Regions from separate parts of the Arthrobacter sp. NPDC093139 genome, predicted to be linked through region 1. Evidence: riboswitches for the same ligand, from Rfam matches in the RefSeq annotation. Region 1 holds a riboswitch; each other region holds the start of a gene.

Region 1 (7,006 bases):
ACTTCTCCTGCGGTGAGCGCGTCCAGGCCCTCGTTGATCTCTTCCAGCGGCTTGGTATCCGTATGCAGCAGCTCAACGGGCAGGCGGCCTTCGCGCCAGTACCCCAGGTAGAGGGGGATGTCCCGCTCGGGCACGGCGTCGCCCATGTAGGAGCCCAGCAGACGCTTGCCTGCACCGGCGAACTGCAGGGCGGGCACCGTCAGTTCTGCGGAGGGGTGCGGCAGCCCCACGGAGACCACGGCTCCGCCGCGCGTCACGTGCTCCAGGCAGGAGGCAATCACGCGGGCGGAACCCACTGCTTCGATGGCAGTATCCACTCCGTCACCGGTGGCCTCCGCGATCAGCCGCGCAGCCTCCTCGGGTGTGCCGACGGCGGTGGCCCCGCAGTCCAGGGCGAGCTGGTGCTTGCTGGTGTTGGGGTCAATCGCAATCACGGCCGATACGCCGGCGAGCGCCGCCCCCATCACTGCGGAGAGCCCGACGGCCCCGAGGCCGAAAACGGCCACCGACTGGCCGTCGTCGACCGCTGCCGTGTTAAGGACCGCCCCCATTCCGGTGAGCACGGCGCAACCGAACATCGCGGCAACCGTGTCCGGGACGTCGTCGTCAATGACCACCACCGATTCACGGGCCACGACGGCATAGTCTGCAAAGGCGGAGACGCCCAGGTGGTGGTTGATCCGTTCGCCGGACGGAGCCCGGAGCACGGCCTCACCATGCAGGAGGTCGCCTGAGGCGTTGACTTCGGCGGCACGGTGACACAGGGCGGGACGCCCGGCCTTGCAGGCCCGGCAGGCGCCGCAGCTGGGGACGAAGACCAGCACAACGTGGTCCCCCACGGAAACGTCCGTGACGCCGTCGCCCACGGCTTCGACCCGCCCTACTGCCTCATGCCCGAGTGCCATGGGAAGCGGCCGGACCCGGGAACCGTCAACCACGGACAGGTCAGAGTGGCACAGGCTCGAATAGGTGATGGCGACGCCGAGTTCCCCCGCGCGGGGTGCGGGCCGGTCCAGCTCCTGCACGAGGAGCGGACGGGCTTCGGCGTAGCGGGTTCCGGAGGGAACGGTGGCATAGAGGACAGCTGCTCGCATGGAAATTCCTGCCTTCGGTGGATTGCCGGCACGCAGCTGCCCGGGCCTGCGTGATCGCGGGTCCGGGCAGCTGGGCTGGCTGTTGTGATTGCTTCCTGGTGGCTACTTTTTGCCGGCCGCCAGAAGGTCGGCGGTGCCCTGGGCGTCGGCGGCGTCGACGTCGTGCAGTGAAATGCCGCGGGTTTCCTTGAGGAAGTACACCGAGATCAGGGTCACGATGCAGGCCCCGAGAAGGTACAGCGCCACCGGGGTGGAGGACTTGAAGCTCCCCAGCAGGGAGGTGGCGATGATCGGGGCCATGGAACCGGCCACGATGGACGTCACCTGGTAGCCCAGGGAAACACCGGAGTAGCGCATGCGGGTGGGGAACATCTCGGCCATGATGGAGGGCTGGCCGGCGTACATGAGGGCGTGGAACATCAGGCCGATGGTGATCGCGGCGAGGATGATGAGGTCATTGGCGGTATCCATCATGGGGAAGGCGAAGAAGCCCCAGGTTCCGCCGAGGATGGCGCCGGCCATGTAGACGGGACGCCGGCCGAAGGCGTCGGACAGCTTGCCGACCAGCGGAACCGTGCAGAAGTGGATGAAGTGCGCCACCAGCAGGAGCAGCAGGATGCGGGACGTGTCGGTCTGCACGACGACCTTCAGGTAGGTGATGGAGAACGTCACCACGAGGTAGTACAGGATGTTCTCGGCAAAGCGCAGGCCCATGGCCGTGAACACGCCGCGCGGATAACGGCGGAAGACCTCGGCGACGCCGTAGCCCTTCTTCTCGACGGTGACTTCCTTGCGGGCCTCGAGGAAGATCGGCGCGTCCTGGACCTTGGTGCGGATGTAGTAGCCGATGATGACGATCACGGCAGACAGCCAGAAGGCCACACGCCAGCCCCAGCCGAGGAATGCTTCCTGGGAGAGCGTGGAGGAAAGGGTGAACAGCACGCCGGTGGCCAGCAGGTTCCCCATCGGAACGGCCGACTGCGGCCAGCTGGACCAGAATCCGCGGGACTTGTTGGGGCTGTGCTCGGCAACGAGCAGCACGGCGCCTCCCCATTCGCCGCCGACGGCGAAGCCCTGGACGAAGCGGAGGAACACCAGCATCGCCGGGGCCCAGTAACCTATCTGGGCGAAGGTGGGCAGGCAGCCCATGAGGAACGTGGAGACACCGACCAGGATGATGCTCAGCTGCAGCAGCTGCTTGCGGCCGAACTTGTCGCCAAAGTGGCCAAACACGATGCCGCCGATCGGCCGGGCCACGAAGCCCACGGCGTAGGTGACGAACGCCGCGATGATGCCGTCCAGCTCTGTCCCTGAATTGGGGAAGAACATCTTGCCGAACACCAGCGTGGCCGCGGAGGCATAGAGGAAGAACTCATACCACTCCACCACAGTGCCGGCCATGGAGGCCGTAACGACCTTCTTCAGGCCCGAGGCCCTGACATCGGTTTCCTCTACGCGGCTTGCGGCCGGGTTTTCCGTACTCATTTTGTGAACTCCTTCGGCGTCTTCGTCGACACCACATGGGACCAGGCTCTGGCGGACCTGTGATGTGTGCCACTGGCCGCCGTTTCCAACGAGTATGGTCTGCCCCTGCTGCAAGCTCAACGACAAATAGTGCAGGGCGCATCTGCATAAATGCACAGGCGCTTGGCCCTAAAGCCATTCCCTGCGGCGTCGGAGCCGGTCCCGGGAGTGGGAGTTCAGGCTGGGAATCAGGCTGAGAAATGCCCGCGGAGCTGGGCGCTGAGCTGCCCGATCTCGGTGAGGAAGCCGTCGTGGCCGATCGGCGCTTCGATGACATGAACATCCACGTCACCCGGGAGGGCATCCGCGAGTTCGCGTGACTGGGACGGGAAGTACAGCCGGTCCGAGTCGACGGCGGCGACAAAGAAGTCCGCCGTGGTCCGCGCCAGCGCTTCCTTCAGGGTTCCGCGCCCGCGGCAGATGTCATGGCTCATGAGGGCTTCGGTAATGGCGATGTAGCTGTTGGCGTCGAAGCGCTGGACGAGCTTGCTCCCCTGGTGGTCCAGGTAGCTTTCCACCTGGTACCGGCCGCGGTCCCCCAGGGCATCCGCCTGCAGCGGAGCTTCGCTGTCCTGGGCGTTCCGGCCGAACCGGAAGTCCAGCTCGTGCGCCGAGCGGTAGGTAATGTGGGCGATCCGGCGGGCGAGGGCCAGCCCGGCTTCGGGGATCGGGCCACCGTAGTAGTCGCCGCCGTTGAAGTTGGGATCCTGGCGGATGGCGAGGGTCTGCGCCTGTGCAAAGGCGATCTGTTCGGCGGTGCTGCTCGCGCCCGCGGAGATCACGCCGCAGCGGCGCACCCGGTCGGGGAAGGTGACGGCCCACTCCAGTGCGCGGGCGCCGCCCAGGGAACCGCCCACAACGGCAAACCAGCTGCCGATGCCGAGCTGGTCAGCCAGGCGCGCCTCGGCAACGGTGGAGTCCCGGAGGGTCACCAGCGGGAAGCGCGAGCCCCACGGCTTGCCGTCGGGGGCGGCCGACGCCGGGCCCGTGGATCCGTAACAACCGCCCAGGATGTTGATGGAGACGACAAAGAACCTGTCCGTATCCGCCGGCGCGCCCGGTCCGGCCAGCTGCTCCCACCAACCTTCCTCGTCCGCGCTGCCCCGCGTCACATGCGTGCTCCCGGTGAGTGCGTGCTCCACCAGGATGGCGTTGGAGCCGTCCGCGTTGAGCGTCCCCCATGTTTCGTAGGCCAGCGTGACGTCTGGGAGGAATCCGCCGGCCTCGAGCTCGATGCCGCCGATGTTGGCATACTGGACTGTGCCGTCGGGAACTCGGCCATCCAGAGTGCGGTTGTTCGGCACAGCGCCAGTGGGAACTTGCCCGTCCGGCACATCGGTGCGGGTAACGGAAATCGTCATCGGTATACCTCTTCTACGCGCTTGCCCGCCGCCAACTGGCCGGCAGGCCAGGTCTTCACCCGGGGCACCCCACCGCGGAAGGAGGGTTGCCGGCCAGCAAGCCGGGGCTGTCGCTGGCACTCATGACCTGGACCAAGCTTACGAAAGGGCCCACGCCCCGCGCGAAGATTGTGACGGCTATGTGACTCCGGGGGGCGGCCGAACGCTGGCGGCGGGCGCCGCGGCAGACCTCGGAAATCTGCTCTTCCGCAGACAGCACGAATGGGTTAGGCAACCCTTAGCTGAGAGCCGCGTCACAAGATGCCAAGATGAGGGCATGCGCATGGATCACGTCTCTTACGCCTGTGAACACGATGGCCTGGCGGCCACCACTGAACGAATTTCGTCCGCCCTCGGCGTTGAAGCCGTGAAGGGCGGAGTACACCCCCGTTTCGGAACGCGGAACATGATTATCCCGCTCGCGGGACACAAATACCTTGAGGTCGTGGAGGTCCTGGACCACCCGGCGTCGGACAAAGCCCCCTTCGGACAGGCCGTGCGCGCACGCTCTGCCGCCGGCGGCGGCTGGATGGGCTGGTGCGTCGAAGTGGACGACCTCGCCCCGTTCGAGGAGCGTCTGGGACGCGCCGCAGTCAACGGCAACCGCAAGTTTCCGGATGGCCGCGAACTCGTATGGAAGCAGATCGGCATCCTGGGCCTTATTGCGGACCCGCAGGTCCCGTACATGCTGAAGTGGGAGGGCGATCCTTCCCTGCACCCGTCCAACGCCTATGACAGCAACGTGAAGATGTCCAGCCTCACCATCGCGGGCTCCGCCGAGCGGGTCACCGAGTGGCTCGGCGAGCCTGTCGAACGGCCCCTGGAGGATGTCGCCGTCAACTGGGTGGCCCCGCACGGCACACCCGGCATTCTGTCCGTCACGTTTGAAACCGCAGCAGGCGCCGTCACCATCTGACGCGCGCGGCAGCAGGCTGCAACTGCGCAGCACGCTGCCACTACACTTCGGCCGCCATCAGCGGGTGCCAACGACGCCACCCACCGATGGCGGCCGAATTATTTCCCTACCCCAGCCCGATGCTCTTTCCGAACAGGCTGAAGCCGACAAAGGCCACTATGTCCAGCATCGCATGGGCGATGACCAGCGGCATCACCCGCCGGGTTTTGGTGTAGATCCAGGCGAACACCACGCCCATGACCGCATTGCCGATGAATGGCCCGAAGCCTTGGTACAGGTGGTAGCTGCCGCGCAGCATGGAGCTGGCGAAGATGGCCACCGGCACCGACCAGCCGAGCTTCCCGAGGCGGTCCAGCAAATACCCCACCACAATCACTTCCTCCACGATGCCATGGCGCACCGCGGAAAGAATCAGGACGGGAATCGTCCACCAGTACGCGTCCAGGGCGCTGGGGATGATCTCCGTCGTGATGCCCAGCGCCCGGCCCGCCGCATAGAGGCCCAGCGAGGGAATGCCGATCAGTGCAGCCAGCCCCAGCCCCTGGAGCAGGTCACGTCCGGGGCGGGCGAAGTTGAACCCGAGCTTCCGGAATGCCGAGCCGCTGTCATTGCTTGTCCCGGCCTTGGGCAGCCGCTGCTCCGTCATGAAGTACAGGACCAGCAGAACGGGCACCAGCGCGAAGATGATGTCCAGGAGCTGGTAGGTCAGATCGAAATATTCGCGGGTGCTTTGCGAACGGTTCAGCGTGGACGTGCCCTGGGCGAGCGGCGCCTGGCTCATCTTGTCCAGGAGCTGCACCACCGAGTAGGCGGCCGACTGCCCCAGGGACAGTCCCAGGACTATCCAGATTTCGATCCGCAGACGACGGCGGGAAGGAACCAACATGTTCCTATCTTGCCTGCAGTTGCTGGTACTTGCCTGTTTGGCTTCCGGTACGTATGTGCCGGTGTTGGGTATCAGGCTGGCCCTATGCTGGGAAACTATGAGTGCGCCCGGGAAAATCATCATGATCCGGCACGGCCAGTCCGCCGCCAATGCCGACACCTCCATTTACAACCGGGTGCCCGACTACCGCATTCCGCTCACCCCTTTGGGTGTGGACCAGGCCAGGGCCGCCGGCGAACGCATCCGGCGCGAGCTGGATGGCCAGCAGGTGAGTGTCTATGTCTCGCCGTACCTGCGCGCCTACCAGACGCTGGAAGCACTCGATCTGGGCTCGCTGACGGAGCGGGTGATCGAGGAGCCCAGGCTCCGTGAGCAGGACTGGGCCAATTTCCAGATTTCCGGCGACATCGAGGACCAAAAAGAGCTGCGGAACGCCTACGGCCACTTTTTCTACCGCTTCCGGGAGGGTGAGTCCGGCTCGGATGTGTATGACCGCATTTCGTCATTCATGGAGACCCTGTACCGGCACTGGGCAAAGCCCGACTACTCCCCCAACGCCCTGCTGGTCACACACGGCCTGACGATGCGCCTGTTCTGCATGCGCTGGTTCCACTGGTCCGTGGAGTACTTCGAGTCGCTGAACAACCCGGACAACGCAGAGATCCGGATGCTGGTGCGCACCGGAGACGGCAAGTACGAACTCGACCAGCCCTTCACGCAATGGGTGGAGCGCCGGGTGGACGAGACCGTCCTCGACGCCCCTCCTGTGGTGTTCTAAGGCGCCGGCTTCCTAGGCCTGCCGTGTCCGCGGCGTTTCCGGTGCCACGATGACTTCGGTGCCAATGGCTTCAAAGGCGGCCTTGTCCTTGGCGGAGATGCCGGAATCGGTGATCAGTCGCGTGAACGCGTAGCCGTCCATCGTGGCGAAGGCGCGGCGGCCCACCTTGGACGAGTCCGCAATCACGTAGGACACGCTGGCGCGGCTGGCCAGCAGCGCGTTGACGGACGCCTCGCCTTCCCCGGTGTTAGTGGGGCCCACCTCCGGATCAATGCCGTTGACGCCGATGAACGCGATGTCCAGCACCACTTTCTGCATGATGATGTCTGTGTACGGTCCCACGAGCTCGTACGAGCGCGGATTGAGGATCCCGCCGGTCACCATGACCTTGATGTTGGGCCGCACAGC
Region 2 (7,006 bases), on a different contig from region 1:
GCGACGAGTGCCGAGAAAGTGGTGAAGGATCCGAGCAGTCCCGGACCTATGCCGGCACGGAGCCAGAAGGCAGTCTGCGGCCGGGCAATCCAGATGGTCGTGAGCATGCCAAGGACAAAACTTCCGGCGACATTGATACCCAGAGTGGTCCACGGCACCGTGCCGAACTGCTCAGGAAACAGCACGCCGAGCCCGTAGCGCAGCTCGGTGCCCGCCAGTCCTCCCGCAGCGACGGCGGCCCAGACCCTCCAGCCGTGGCGGCCGGTGCCCGTCGCCGCGCGCTGACTTGCGGCGGCCCGGGTCTTCATGCGGAAGCGTCCGCCACCGGGTCTCCGGCGAGGGAGTGGGTGCTCATCGGGCGCCGGCCATCCGGCATCCCGGGTGCACGTCGTCGCTGTGCACCCACAGGGCGGAGGCGACTTCATCCGCAAGGTCAACCTCGCGGATTGCTCCCGGTCCCGGCGGGCCGATGCGCACTACGAGCGCGCCGCCGAACGGCCGGCGGCCCCTGACTTCGACGTCGGCATCCAGGTTGATCTTCTCGGAGGCGAGGTAGCGCAGCAGTTCCGGATTCTCGTCGCTGATGCGGGTGATCCGGCCGGTGTGTCCCTCGTCGAGTTCACTCATGCGGTGGGCAAGCGGTACCTGCACGGTGCCGTCCGCGGAGGGTATGGGATCACCGTGGGGATCCCGCGACGGGTTGCCGAGCTTGGCGGCCATCCGCTCGATGAAGGTATCGGACACCGCATGCTCGAGGAGTTCGGCTTCGTCATGCACTTCATCCCAGCTGTACCCGAGATCCTGGACGAGGTAGGTCTCGATGAGCCGGTGCCGCCGCACCATAGCCAGGGCGAGGCGCACTCCCTCCGGGGTCAGCGTGATAGCGCTGTACGGCTTGTGCAGCACCAGCCCCTGGTCTTTGAGTTTGCGCACCATCTCCGAGACCGACGAATTCGCCACGCCAAGGCGCTGTGCCAGCTGGGTTGACGTAATCGGCTTGTCCTGCCACTCAGTGAAAGAGTAGATGACCTTGACGTAGTCCTCGATCGAGGAGGATGGCGTACTGGTCTTCACGGATCCAAGCCTACCCGCTGCACGGACGACATCATGCCCTGACAGCCCGCCACGTCTGAGTGAGGTAGGGAAGGCGCAGCAGCTCGCCTTCGGTATGCCCCAGATGCTCGTGGAGGTACCAGTCCAGGTTTGCGGTGACCCTTGCCCGGCTGGCCGCATTGGCTTTGAGGTAGTAGCTGCGCGACTTCGCCAGCGCAACGACGTCGGCAGTGGTGACCGGGTCTTCCCAGCGGGTGAGGTGGCTTTCCAGCCCTGCGAATTCCGGACCCAGCGGGGGCCGGAAGTGCGGCTTGTGCACGTCGCCGGCGTGCATGATGCGCGAGAGCCTGTGGACCCAGGGCACGGATGTGTCCAGCTGGTTCCAGATCAGGCCAAGTATGCCGCCGGGCCGCAGGATCCTGGCGATCTCGGTGCTGGCACGCAGGGGGTCGCACCAGTGCCATGCCTGCGCCACAGTGACGACGTCGAACGCCGATACGGGAAGTCCTGTGTCCTCCGCGGTTCCCTCCACCGCCTCCACCTCAGGGTAGGAGTTGCGGAGCTGCTCAAGCATGTCCGGGGAGGGGTCAACCGCGCTAACAGCCAGGCCGCGTGCCACGAGCAGCTCCGTGTACTTGCCGGTTCCTGCGCCGATATCGGCCGCCGTCCGTGCGCCGGAAGGCACCAGCCAATCCGCTGACTCAGCCGGGTAGCCGGGCCGAACACGGTGGTAGTGCTCGCCGCCGTCCTGGAAGCTTTGACCGAGCTCCTGGCGCCGCCCGTGGTCGAGTTTAGGGCCACCGCGTGCCACGCGCCGTCTCCTTCGGGCAGGGTAAAAATTTGACCCTTCGAATTTACCGCATTTGTGACTGCGCCGTCTGGCGGCCGTCAGTCCCGGGCGCCGCTCAGTCGAGGGTGCCGCTCAGTCCAGGGTGCCGCTCAGTCGAGGGTGCACGGCGCAGCGCCTGCGGTGCCGGGTGTGTTCGGAGCCCAATGCGGGTACGTGCGGGTGTCGTTGGACGGAACCCAGCGCCCGGAGTCCACCACGTAGTCCCAGCCGAGGCCGCTGCGGCGCAGCTCCTCGATGCCGGCGAGGAGGCGCTGGACGTCCTCAAGCCGTGACCCGACGCCGAAGCTGGCGCGCAGGGAACCCGAGGGCAGGCCCAGGCGCTTGAGGAGCGGGTGGGCGCAGAAGCGGCCGTCGCGCAGCCCGACGCCGTGCTCGGCAGACAGGTAGGCAGCCACCAGTCCGGCGTCGTATCCCTCCACCGAAAAGTTGACCACGCCAATGGTGTCAGTGTCGGGGTTAGTGTCCGAGAAGATGTGGTGGACAGTGACGCCGTCGATCTTCTGCAGGCCTTCGACGAGGAAGGAGCGGATGGCGGCCTCGTGTGTGTGCCATTGCTCCTGGTCCAGGGCGGCGATCACCTGGGCCGCCCGGGCGAGGGTGGCTGCGCCCAGGACGTTGGGCGAGCCGCCTTCGTGCCGCGCGGGGCCGGTGGTCCAGCTGACGCCGTCGAGCCGGGCTTCACTGACCGCGCCGCCCCCGGCAAGGTGCGGTGATCCGGCGTCGAGCCAGTCGGTGCGCCCCACCAGGACGCCGGAGCCGAAAGGCGCGTACAGCTTGTGGCCGGAGAAGGCGAGGTAGTCGACGTCGTCCGCGGCGATGCTGATGCGGCGGTGCGGCGCGAGCTGCGCCGCGTCCACCACGATCCGGGCGCCGAATTCGTGCGCCAGGGCGGCGAGGCGGCGGATCGGCAGGATCTCACCGGTGACGTTTGAGGCGCCGGTCACGGCAAGGAGGCTGATGTCACCCTGCTCGAGTTCAGCCCGAAGGCTGTCGATGGTGCCCTCAAGGGTCTCGGACGCCACCACACTGCGGTGGGGCACACCCTGCCACGGCAGCAGGTTGGCGTGGTGCTCGATGTCCAGGTACAGGACTTCCCCGGTGTGGCCGTGGTCCTCCACGGGGAGGCAGCCGGCCAGCAGGTTCAGCGAATCCGTGGTGTTCCGCGTGAAGATTACGGAGTCGTCCGGGCGGCCGCCGACGAACTCGCGGACGATGTTCCGGGCATTTTCGTAGACAGAGGTGCTGATCTGCGAGGCGTAGCCGGCCCCGCGGTGCACGCTGGCGTAGAACGGCAGGATCTCGTTGAGGTAGGCGGAGACTACGGAGAGTGCAGGCGCCGACGCGCCATAGTCGAGGTTGGCGTAGCGCACGTGGCCGCCCTGGATGAGCGGGGCCTGGATCTCAGCGCCGGTCACTGCCGCCAGCGGCCGTCCGGCAGCGGCAAACCGATCATCGAGCAGGCCGGCGCCGGTGTTGGAGGAGAAGGTTGCAGTAGTCATGGGACCTCGCTGTGAAAGGACCCCTTGTGACGGGGATCCGCGCTTGCCGTGTCCGTTCCGGACCGGCCTGGTCGTCACCCGGGGCACCCCACCGCGAATGGAGGGTTGCCGGCCAGCAAACCGGGGTTTTACGCTGGCACTCGTGACCTGTAGAAAAGCCTAGAACACCGGCCCGCCGATCAAAAAGCGGATGCAATTGTTAAGCCGTTTGTTACAGCCGTCCGAAATTCGGGCAGCTGGCCGAACATACGACGTCGGACTCCACCCTGAGGGCGGAGTCCGACGTCGAATATTCCCTGAAAGCGCGCTGGGCCGAACTACAGCAGATCGTCCAACTGCGGGTTGAGGCGCTTGAGAACCTCGGAATGAAGGATCGAGTTGGTGGCCAGGGCGTTGCCGCCGAAGGGGCCGTCGGTTCCCTCGAGGGAGGTGAAACGGCCGCCCGCCTCCGTGACGATGGGCACCAGGGCAGCCATGTCGTACAGGTTCAGTTCGGGTTCACAGGCAATGTCAACGCAGCCTTCCGCCACCATGCAGTAGGACCAGAAATCCCCGAAAGCACGGGTGCGCCACACGTCCTCAGTGAGGGCAAGGAACTCATCCAGGTTTCCCCGCTCCTTCCAGCCGCCGAGGCTGGAGTAGGACAGCGATGCGTCCGAGAGCTTCGAGACGTTGGAGACTCTGAGTCGGGTGGCAGCGGCCAGCGAACGGCCCATATAGGCGCCGGCGCCCTTGGCCGCCCACCAGCGCTTTCCGAGTGCGGGCGCACTGACCAGGCCCACCACGGGCTCACCTTCATCAACGAGCGCGATCAGCGTGGCCCAGACCGGGACTCCGCGGACGAAGTTCTTGGTTCCGTCGATGGGGTCAATGATCCAGCGCCGGGAGCCGTGGCCGGAACTGCCGAACTCCTCGCCGAGGACGGCATCGCGGGGGCGGGAACGGGACAGCTGCCCGCGGATGGATTCCTCGGCGGCTTTGTCGGCATCCGTCACCGGTGTCAGGTCAGGCTTGGTTTCGATCTGAAGATCAAGCGCCTTGAACCGGCTCATGGTCTGGTCGTCCACGGAATCCGCCAGTACATGGGCCAGGCGCAGGTCGTCGTTATAGCTCGAAGCGGGTTGGGTCATGGTTCCAAACTACCGTCAAAGGACCGGCGGGGCGGGGATGTCCCCACCGCCGGAGGTGCCGTGCGGCTCAGCTGAGGCTTCCGAGTTCCTTTGTTTCCTGGGCTTCCATGCGCGGATCGGTGCCCAGCAGCCGGCGCAGGGAGGCAAGGCGGGCGGGCCCGGAGGGTCCTGCATTGCCGGCCTCTACCCAGGCGTCCACGCCGCAGTTCACGGCGGAGGCGTCATGCTTGCAGCCCCGCTCGCAGGCCTCCGTGCCGGGCTCCAGGTCGGGGAACGAATGCAGGATCCGGTCCGGATCCACATGGGCAAGGCCGAACGAACGGATGCCCGGGGTGTCAATGATCCAGCTCCCGGAGGGAGCGTCGGCAAGTTTCAGCGCGAGGGCCGACGACGACGTGTGTCTGCCGCGTCCCGTGACGGCGTTGACGCCTCCGGTGGCACGTTCCGCGCCGGTCAGCGCGTTCACCATGGTGGATTTGCCAACGCCGGAGTGGCCCAGCATGACCGTGACCTTGCCGTCCAGGTGGGCGCGCAGTTCGGAGACGGCATTTATGTCGAGGCGGGCGGACAGTCCGTCGTCGGAGCGGGCGTCGATGCCGGAGGCCGCCGAGTCGGCGGTGCGGCTGATGATGACCGGGAAATCGAGGTGCCGGTAGTTGTCCAGGAGTTCCGAGGGGTCCTTGACGTCGGCCTTGGTGACGAGCAGCAGCGGCTCGATGCCGGCGTCGTAGGCGGCCACCAGCGCACGGTCGATGAAACCGGTCCGGGGCTCAGGGTTAGCTGCCGCCACAACAACCACCAGCTGGTCCGCGTTGGCCACAACCGCCCGTTCAACCGGGTCAGTGTCGTCGGCGCTGCGGCGCAGCAGCGTCTTCCGGTCCTGGATCTTCACGAGCCGGGCCAGTGTGTCCGGAGCTCCGGACACATCTCCCACGAGAGACACGAAGTCCCCCGCCACCACGGGGGAGCGGCGGAGCTCGCGGGCCCGGGCGGCAATGACGGTGCGTTCGTCGCCGGAGTCCTCGCCGACCACCGCTGTGTAGCGGCCGCGATCAACGGTGATGATGCGTCCCGTCACGGCGTCGTCATGGCTGGGCCGGTCCTTGGTGCGGGGCCGGGAGCCTTTCTTGTTGGGCCGGATGCGGACGTCGGATTCGTCCCAGGACTCAGTGCTGCGTGCCACCGGTGGTCCCTGCGGCGTTGCCCTGCCCGCTGTGGGTGCCTTGCGCGATCATGTCCGCCCACAGTTGCGGGAAGTCCGGCATGGTTTTGGCGGTGGTGCCGATGTCCTGGACCTCGACGCCCCTGACAGCCAGTCCGAGGATGGCGCCCGCTGTGGCCATCCGGTGGTCAGCGTAGCTGCGGACCACGCCGCCGTGGAGCTTTGCTGGCCGGATCACCAGTCCGTCGTCTGTCTCCTGGACGTCGCCGCCAAGGCCGTTGATTTCCGCCGCCAGCGCGGCCAGGCGGTCCGTTTCGTGTCCCCGAAGGTGCGCGATGCCGCTGAGCCGGGAGGGGCCGGTGGCCAGGGCGCAGAGCGCCGCGACGGTAGGGGCGAGCTCGCTGGTGTCGGCGAAGTCCGCGCCGCGGATCTCGCTGCCGCCTGTGACGGTCAGCGTTCCGGCTTCCAGCGTCACGGTGGCACCCATCTTCGGAAGGATGCTCCGCCACAGGTCACCGACCTGGGTGGTGGGTGCAGGCCAGTCCGGAATGCGCACGGTGCCGCCCGACGCGACGGCTGCCGCGAGGAAGGGCCCGGCATTGGAGAGGTCCTGTTCGATGCGTTCGTCAAAGGCGCGGATCGGGCCCGGACTAACAATCCAGTGGTTCGGTGTTGAGTCGTCCACCTCCACGCCCACCCCGCGCAGCACAGCCACGGTCATGTTGATGTGGTCCAGGCTCGGCACGGAGTCGCCCGAGTGTTCCAGGTGCAGGCCCTCGATGAAACGTGCACCGACCAGCAGCAGCGCGGAAACGAACTGCGACGACGCGCTCGCGTCGATCACCAGGTGGCCACCCCTGACCTCTCCCGTCCCCTCAACCCGGAAGGGCAGTGACGACGGCGTTTCGCCGGCTTCGCCGCGGATGGTGACACCAAGCGCCGCCAGCGCGTCGATGATGGCGCCCATGGGGCGTTCGCGCGCGTGCGGGTCGCCGTCGAAAACGGATACACCCTTGCGCAGTGCCGCCATGGGCGGGACGAAGCGCATGACCGTGCCGGCAAGGCCGCAGTCGATGACGGCGTCCACTGCGCCGGAACCTGACGGGATGGGCGTCACTTCGAGGTCCGGACCGAAGGGGCTGTCGCCCGGCACCTCACGGATGTCAGCGCCCAATTGGCGCAGCGCCCCGATCATCAGGGCGGAGTCCCGTGAGTGCAGCGGCGCCCGCAGGCGGGATGGCCCGTCCGCCAGGGCTGCGAGGACGAGATACCGGTTGGTCAGTGACTTCGAACCGGGTACACGCACTGTGGC
Region 3 (7,006 bases), on a different contig from region 1:
GTGGTGGGCACCGAGAGGGCCGTACGCCACTGCTCAAGGTCCGGCCCGTCCACGAAGACCGTCTCCACGCCCCAGCGCGGCAGGATTTCGTTCAGGATCACGAAGCAGGAGCCGAAGAGCGAGCGGGCGGCCACCACGCGGTCCCCGGCCGCCAGCAGGGCGCCCAGGGCGGTGAACACGGCGGACATGCCCGACGCCGCGGCGAAGCATGCTTCCGTGCCTTCGAGCAGGCGGAGGCGCTCCTGGAAGGTGGCCACGGACGGGTTGCCGTAGCGGGAGTAGACGAAGCGTTCGTCCTCACCGGTGAAGGCGCGCTCGGCAGCGGCCGCGGACTCGTAGACGAAGCCGGAGTTCAGGAAGATCGGCTCGGTGGTCTCCTGGAAATTGGTGCGGTCCAGCCCGCCGCGGACGGCTTGGGTTTCGGGACTCCAGCCGGCGGCATCTTGATTGAAGGTCACTTAGTTCTTTCCCAGGTTTGTCGGCAGACCGCGGTTTTTCCAGCCGTTGACGGTGCGCTCACCGTACCGGTCGGGCTCTCCCTCGAAGCCTTCGAGGACGTTGTAAGAGGTGAAGCCGGCCTGGGTCGCGGCGATGGCGGCAGCAATGGAGCGCTGGCCTGAGCGGCACAGGAAGACGAGCTCCGTGCCGTCGTCCTCCGGAGCCTGCTCCTTGAGCTGGTCGATGAAGGCCCGGTTGGGGATGCCGCCTGGGAAGGTCCACTGGATGAACAGCGGGTCATTCTCGGTGGCCTTGGTGTCGGGGATGCCGATGTGTGCCCATTCGCCCTCGGTGCGGACGTCCACCAGGACGGCGCCCTCCTCCAGCTTGGTCCACGCTTCGTGCGGGGTGAGGTCTCCGGCGTAGCTCATGCGTGCCCCTCGAAGGCTTCGGCGTCGAGGTTCTCGTCCGAGTCCAGCCGGTCCACGGCGGTGGCCACGGCGGCATCAGCTGTTGCGACGGCGAGGGGCAGGACAACGGCCTGCGCCACGATCACGTCCCTGCCGTTGAACGCGGCTGCCGGGTTGCCGTGCAGCACATACCCTTCGGCCAGCGCATCCGAAATGCGTTCGCAGAAGGCACGGTTGTCCGGTCCGGTGATCAGGCGGTAGGCCAGTTTTTCCTCAGGTTTGTCCTGCGGGGCCGGCAGGGTGGCACCGGCGGGCGCGTCCGTCATGACGGATCTCCTTCTCTCACGCTTGCAGCTCGAGTGGTCGATTGCCGAGTATTCACCTGAGGCACCCCGCCGCGAAAGGGAGGGTTGCCGACCGGCCAGTCAGGGCTTGGCGCCGGTTCTCATTACTCCTCAAAAAAGTAACACCGACGACGCCCGCGCGCACCGCCGCCGTCGTCATGTTCCGTAACGCTGGAGGCCTGCAGCGTCGGTTGCAAAGATCACGACCGGGTGCATAATGACGGGAGATGAACCACCGTAACGCCGGATGAAACCAGGCACCAGTGAACGAATCGAATGCCAATAGAGTCGGCCCCATGCTGCACTTTGGGTGGTTTGTGGGCCACGGGTTCGGGGTCCAGGGCTGGGGTACACCCGGTTACGGGATCGGCTACGACTGGAAGAAACCCGGGCTCTACCAGCACGCCGTGCGCGAGTTCGAGCGGGCCGGACTGGACCTGTTCATCATCGAGGACTCCCTCACCGTCCCGGACACCTATGGTGGAAGCGCCGAAGTCTCGCTGGCGCAGGCCTCCTTCGCGCCCAAGCACGATCCGCTGGCCCTTGTCCCGTACCTGCTCTCCGCCACGGAGCACCTCGGCATCGTCCCCACCGTCAGCGCCTCCTTCTATCCGCCGTTCACGGCGGCCCGGCTGCTGGCCACGCTGCAGCACTTCTCCAACGGCCAGCTCGGCTGGAACGTGGTGACCTCCGGCAGCGACCTCGCCGCCCAGAACTACGGGCTGGACCAGCAAATCGAGCACGATCTCCGCTATGAGAAGGCGGAGGAATTCGTCGACGTGGTGCGGAAGCTCTGGCGCAGCTGGGACCGGGACGCCATCGTGGAGGACGCCGGGGCCGGCGTCTTCGCCGACCACACCAAGGTGCGGCCCATCCACCACGAGGGTGAATTCTTCCGGGTCCGCGGCCCGCTGAACACGGCTCCCCTGCCGGAGGAGCCGGTGCTGGTGCAGGCCGGGGCATCGCCGCGCGGCAAGGCCTTCGCGGGAGGCAACGCGGATGTTGCCATTGCGCTGGCCCGCGGCTCCGACGGCATGAAGGCCTACCGCGACTCCATCCGGGCCGAAGCCGCCAAGGCGGGCAGGAACCCCGACGACGTCAAGGTGCTGTTCGTCCTCAAGCCCACTGTGGTGGGCTCCAAAGCCGAGGCGGAGGAGCTGCGGGCTGCACGGCGGGAGCTGACGCAGCGGGACGTGGACAGCCAGCTTAATTCGATCTCATATCTGTCCGTCATCGACTTCAAGCAGTTCGACCTGGACGAGCCGTTGCCGGAACTGAGCACCAACAGCAACCAAGGCACGCTGGAACACTTCTCCAAGGCTGCCCCGCCGGGCTCGACGCTGCGCGAGATCCTGCGGGCCCGCAGCGGCGGGGCAGGGGACAGCATCATCGGCACGGCGGAGGAAATCGCCGACCACCTCGAGGAAACAGGCGCCGCTGTGGGCGGGGACGGCTTCCTCTTCTCCGGCTTCGTGGACCCGGCCACCGTGCACGGCGTGCTGGACAAACTGGCACCCGTGCTACGGCGCCGCGGACTGCTGCGGACAAGCTACGGCGACGGCGGCCTCCGCCGGAACCTGCTGGACTTCTAGTGCCATGGCCGGGACACGGGGGCCGGACAGCCTGCTGCCGGATGCAAAACGTGCCACCTTCCTGATCGGCACGGCACACCTTATGGCCGCCGACGTGGCGCGGGTCGCCTCCGATCCCACGGTCGAAGTCGTCCTGAGCGCTGACGCAATGGAGCTGATGGGCCTCTCCAGGGATGTGGTCCAGTCGGCCATCGACTCCGGCCACCGGGTCTACGGGCTAAACACCCTGCTGGGCTCCGGGCGGGACACGGCGGTGGTGGAAGAATCCATCCTCGACTATCAGGTGCAGGTGGTCCGCTACCACCACAGCGGCATCGGCGCCCTGCTCGCTCCGGAGGAAATCCGGGCCGTGATCCTCGCGAGGCTGATCGGCTTCACCCGCGGCGGCTCCGGCGTCCGCCCTGAAGCAGCCCGGTTCTATGCAGAACTGCTCAACCGGGGAGTGCTTCCCGCCATCCCCCGCGACGGTTCCGTCGGTTCCTCAGACCTGACGCAGCTGGCAGCGGTGGCCGCCGTCGCCATCGGTGAAGGACAGGCACTGGCACCCGACGGGAGCATCATTCCCGGCGCGGCGGCGCTCGCCGCGGCAGGCCTTGACCCGCTCGTGCTGGCCGCGGGCGAGGCCCTGGCGCTGGTCAGTGCCAACTCATACTCGATCGGCGCAGGCACCCTGGCGCTGGCCCGGCTGATGCATCTGGCCGACCTCGCGGACACCGCTCTCGCACTGTCGCTGGAGGCCACCGGACGGTACGACGGCGGGGGGAACCTCAGCCCGTTTTCGCCGGCCGTGCAGGCGGCCAAGGCGGTGGACGGCCAGCGGATCTCGGCCGCGAACGTCCGGCGTCTGGTGCGCGGCGGCTGGTTGGAGGACCCGCGGCGCGAGGTGTCGGTGCAGGACGCCCTGTCCTTCCGCGCTGCGCCGCAGACGCACGGCGCGTTCCGCGCCCAGGTCACTGCCCTGGCCAGCGCCCTGGAAGTGGAGCTGAACGGCCGCGGCGACAACCCGCTGACGGAGCTGGCCACCGGCCGGATGGTATCCGGCGGCAACTTCCAGCCCATGCAGCTGGCCCTCGCCTTCGAGGCACTGCGGCTGGGGCTGGCCCACGTGGGCATCAGCAGCGAGCGGCGCATCGCCAAGCTCTACCCGCCCCAGCGGCTCATCCGGCAGCTGAACCTGGAGGCAGCCCGTAGCGGCACCCCGCTGGCTTCCGAGGAGCTGCCGGGCCTCCTCTGGTATTCGGCAGCAGGCCTGTTGGCTGAGCTGAAATTCCTGGCGGCGCCGGCAACGTTGGGGGCACCGACGCTCTCCGCCGACGTGGAGGACCACTCCACGCTGGCGCCCCTCGCGCTCCAGCAGCTGCAGCAATCGGTGGAGGCCGCCTCAAAGCTGCTCACCATTGAATCGCTGACGGCCGCCTACCTGCTGTCGGAAGCGCAGGCCGCGGAGGTCGGTGGAAGGGAATCCGCGGCGGAGGCGCGGCCGCTCGGCGAGGGGACCGGCGCCGTCGTCGACCGTCTTTTCCGGCTCCTGTCCGAGCAGTTGCTGGCATCAGCTCTGGTGGAGCGGGGACGCGCGGCACTGCGGGACCTGCTGCCCGGGCTGGCGGAACTCCGGCTGCCGCCGGGGGAGATGGACGAAACAGGAGGCGAAGCATGAGCACGGTGACAGGCAGGCCCGAACCGCGGCAGGCGGCGGCCGTGGTGGACCTCGGGGCCGACGCCGGTGCCGTCCTGGCCCGCGTCGGCCACACGCCGCTCGTTCCCTTGGAAGCGCTCAGCCAGGGCCTGGGCAGCACCGTATTCGTCAAGCTGGAATCGGAAAACCCCGGCGGCTCCATCAAGGACCGCACGGCGCTGAGCATGGTGCGCGCGGCGGAACGCAGCGGGGAGCTGCGGCCCGGCGGCACGATCGTGGAGAGCACCTCCGGGAACACGGGCATCGGGCTGGCGCTGATCGGGGCGCTCACCGGGCATCCCGTGGTGGTGGTGACCGGTGATTCCATTTCCTCCGAAAAGCTGGAGGCGCTGAGGCGGTACGGGGCACAGGTGGTGTTCACGGACTGGAGCGCGCCGTCGGATTCCCCTGCGAATGCCAGGGCGGTGGCAGCCCGCATCACGCAGGAAATTCCGGGCGCGTGGCGGCCCCTTCAGTTCGACAATCCGGCCAACCCGATGGCCCACTACGAGGGGACCGCCCCCGAAATCTGGGAGCAGACGGCGGGGAGGATCACGCACTTCGTGGCGGGGGTCGGCACCGGCGGGACGATCACCGGGAACGGGCGGTACTTCAAGGAAAAGTCAGCCGGGCACGTCGAGGTGATCGGCGCCGATCCGTACGGCTCGGTGTACAGCGGAGGGCATCCGGGCCAGATTCTGGTGGACGGTGTGGGCAACTCCTGGCCCAAACCGGACTGGCCGAAGGTCTTTGACCCCGGCTTGCTGGACCGGTTCCTCCGGATCCCGAACGACGAGGTGTACACCACCGCCCATCGGCTGCTCAACGAGGAGGGGCTGTCCCTCGGCCCGTCGTCGGGGCTGACGGTGGCGGCAGCCCTCCGCGTGGCACGGGCCGCCCCGCGCGGGTCCGTGGTGGTGGCCATCGCCCCGGACACCGGACGCAACTACCTGAGCAAGGCCTTCAACCCCGAGTGGTTGGCGGACAACCACATCCGCCTGGCCGCGGACCTGGCGGAGGACTAGGTCAGCTGGCGCGCTTCTCCGGTCAGGAAGAAGCCTTCCGGTCAGAAAGCGGGGCCGCTCGCCGCGGTTTCGCTTTCGGACCGGATCCAGGAGTTCCAATCGAGCGGATGCACGGACGGCCGGCCCAACAAGTACCCTTGGGCCGCAGTCAGCCCAAGCTCTGTCACCGCGCTCAGTTCCGCTACCGTTTCAATACCTTCCGCCGTGAGTTCCGCACCGATGTAGTGTGCGAGCTCCGCCATGGCGGCGCCCCGGAGCCGTTGTCCTTCGGAACGGTCGATGTTCTCGATGAAGCGGCGGTCCAGCTTGATGACATCGGGGCTCAGCTCAAGAATCTGGTCCATAGACGTGAAGCCAGCGCCGGCGCCGTCGACTGCAATCCGGAGCCCCCGCCTGCGCAGCGGCGCCAGGGCCGCGCCCAGAGTCGGATACTGGTCAGGGGCCACCTGGCCTGTGAGCTCGATGATGATCCGGTCCATCGGAAGCTGCGAGTGCTCCAGCAATCCGTGAATGCGCGCATCCAGGCAGGTGGCGGGCGTGAGGTTCAGGGCGATGAAGAGGGGCTCGGGCACGGAATGTGCCGCCGTGAGTGCCCGGAGGAGGGCTGCGATTTCGAGGTCGGCTCCCAGGCCCACCGCTTCCGCCTCGTTGAACCAGTGGTCGGCGCTGGCGCCGTCGTCGCTCACGAAGCGCGTCAGGGCCTCGACGCCGATGACCTGCCCGTCCGGAAGCTGCCGGACCGGCTGGAAGGCTGTCATCAGCATCTTGTCACCGAGGACAGCCTCGATCTTGTTCCTGCTGCGTCTGGTGAAAGGAACCGGCGCGGGCACTTCCGCTGCTTGGGCCGGCTCGACGGTCAAGGGTACGGCACCTTCGTTATTGACGAGTGCCGTCGTCACTTTGAGGTGCTCAAGGAGTGCGAGCTCGGGATGGTCCGGATGCGCTGCGACCAGGTCGCGGAGCCTCTTCCGGGCCCTGTCGCTGGCAGGATCGGACTCCGCCAGCAGCACGTCAATAATTTCCTGGGCTTGCCAGCGCACAGTTACTTCGCCCACATCCCCTGGCAACGCTGCCTGGGCCCCCAAGCCCTCGGGTAGTGAGTTTGTCAATGCGGGAACGGAGGATTCATCCCTGGACATCGGCTATTCCTTTATGGCTCCTGGTTCCGGCTGAGCCCGGAACCCCGGACTGACCTGCCCATCCCCTCGGATGAGGCGGTCAGACCGTTCTAGAAGAGTACAACGGCTGCATCCGAATTGTCTGTTTTTTTCGGAACCCACCTTTCAGGTACCAGTTTTCGCGGATCCCGGCAGCAGCTTTGACTGAAGGTTTGCCGTGGCCGGGCCCTGGATAACGGTGCCGTCCGTGGCGAACCGGGACCCGTGGCAGGGGCAGTCCCAGGTAGCGTCCTCCGCGTTGAATCCCACGGTGCAGCCGAGGTGCGTGCAGACGGCGGAGACAGCCTGCAGCTTCCCGTCGGGGTGGGCGTAGACAGCCACTGGCTCCCCGCCCGCGTCAACAA

What was found. A riboswitch is a leader RNA that binds a small molecule or an ion and turns the genes downstream of it on or off. The one in region 1 is predicted to bind S-adenosylmethionine.
Region 2: another riboswitch for S-adenosylmethionine. It lies ahead of ACIP90_RS08490 (aminotransferase class V-fold PLP-dependent enzyme); the one in region 1 lies ahead of ACIP90_RS06750 (homoserine O-acetyltransferase).
Region 3: another riboswitch for S-adenosylmethionine. It lies ahead of ACIP90_RS14730 (DUF1737 domain-containing protein); the one in region 1 lies ahead of ACIP90_RS06750 (homoserine O-acetyltransferase).

The regions. Positions count from the first base shown of each region.
Region 1 is NZ_JBIVOO010000003.1:167,867-174,872, forward strand. Features, by position in the region: gene ACIP90_RS06740 (alcohol dehydrogenase catalytic domain-containing protein) at 1-1,094, opposite strand, end outside; gene ACIP90_RS06745 (MFS transporter) at 1,197-2,579, opposite strand; gene ACIP90_RS06750 (homoserine O-acetyltransferase) at 2,807-3,979, opposite strand; SAM riboswitch class IV at 3,992-4,107, opposite strand; gene ACIP90_RS06755 (VOC family protein) at 4,296-4,934, shown strand; gene ACIP90_RS06760 (CPBP family intramembrane glutamic endopeptidase) at 5,041-5,820, opposite strand; gene ACIP90_RS06765 (histidine phosphatase family protein) at 5,918-6,598, shown strand; gene ACIP90_RS06770 (DeoR/GlpR family DNA-binding transcription regulator) at 6,611-7,006, opposite strand, start outside.
Region 2 is NZ_JBIVOO010000004.1:126,910-133,915, reverse strand. Features, by position in the region: gene ACIP90_RS08505 (fluoride efflux transporter FluC) at 1-308, opposite strand, end outside; gene ACIP90_RS08500 (metal-dependent transcriptional regulator) at 352-1,074, opposite strand; gene ACIP90_RS08495 (class I SAM-dependent methyltransferase) at 1,106-1,864, opposite strand; gene ACIP90_RS08490 (aminotransferase class V-fold PLP-dependent enzyme) at 1,993-3,402, opposite strand; SAM riboswitch class IV at 3,437-3,550, opposite strand; gene hisN (histidinol-phosphatase) at 3,720-4,532, opposite strand; gene ACIP90_RS08480 (ribosome small subunit-dependent GTPase A) at 4,600-5,715, opposite strand; gene aroA (3-phosphoshikimate 1-carboxyvinyltransferase) at 5,699-7,006, opposite strand, start outside.
Region 3 is NZ_JBIVOO010000009.1:112,546-119,551, reverse strand. Features, by position in the region: gene ACIP90_RS14740 (O-succinylhomoserine sulfhydrylase) at 1-458, opposite strand, end outside; gene ACIP90_RS14735 (rhodanese-like domain-containing protein) at 459-869, opposite strand; gene ACIP90_RS14730 (DUF1737 domain-containing protein) at 866-1,174, opposite strand; SAM riboswitch class IV at 1,188-1,301, opposite strand; gene ACIP90_RS14725 (NtaA/DmoA family FMN-dependent monooxygenase) at 1,489-2,784, shown strand; gene ACIP90_RS14720 (aromatic amino acid ammonia-lyase) at 2,789-4,441, shown strand; gene ACIP90_RS14715 (PLP-dependent cysteine synthase family protein) at 4,438-5,484, shown strand; gene ACIP90_RS14710 (EAL domain-containing protein) at 5,526-6,623, opposite strand; gene ACIP90_RS14705 (FAD-dependent oxidoreductase) at 6,768-7,006, opposite strand, start outside.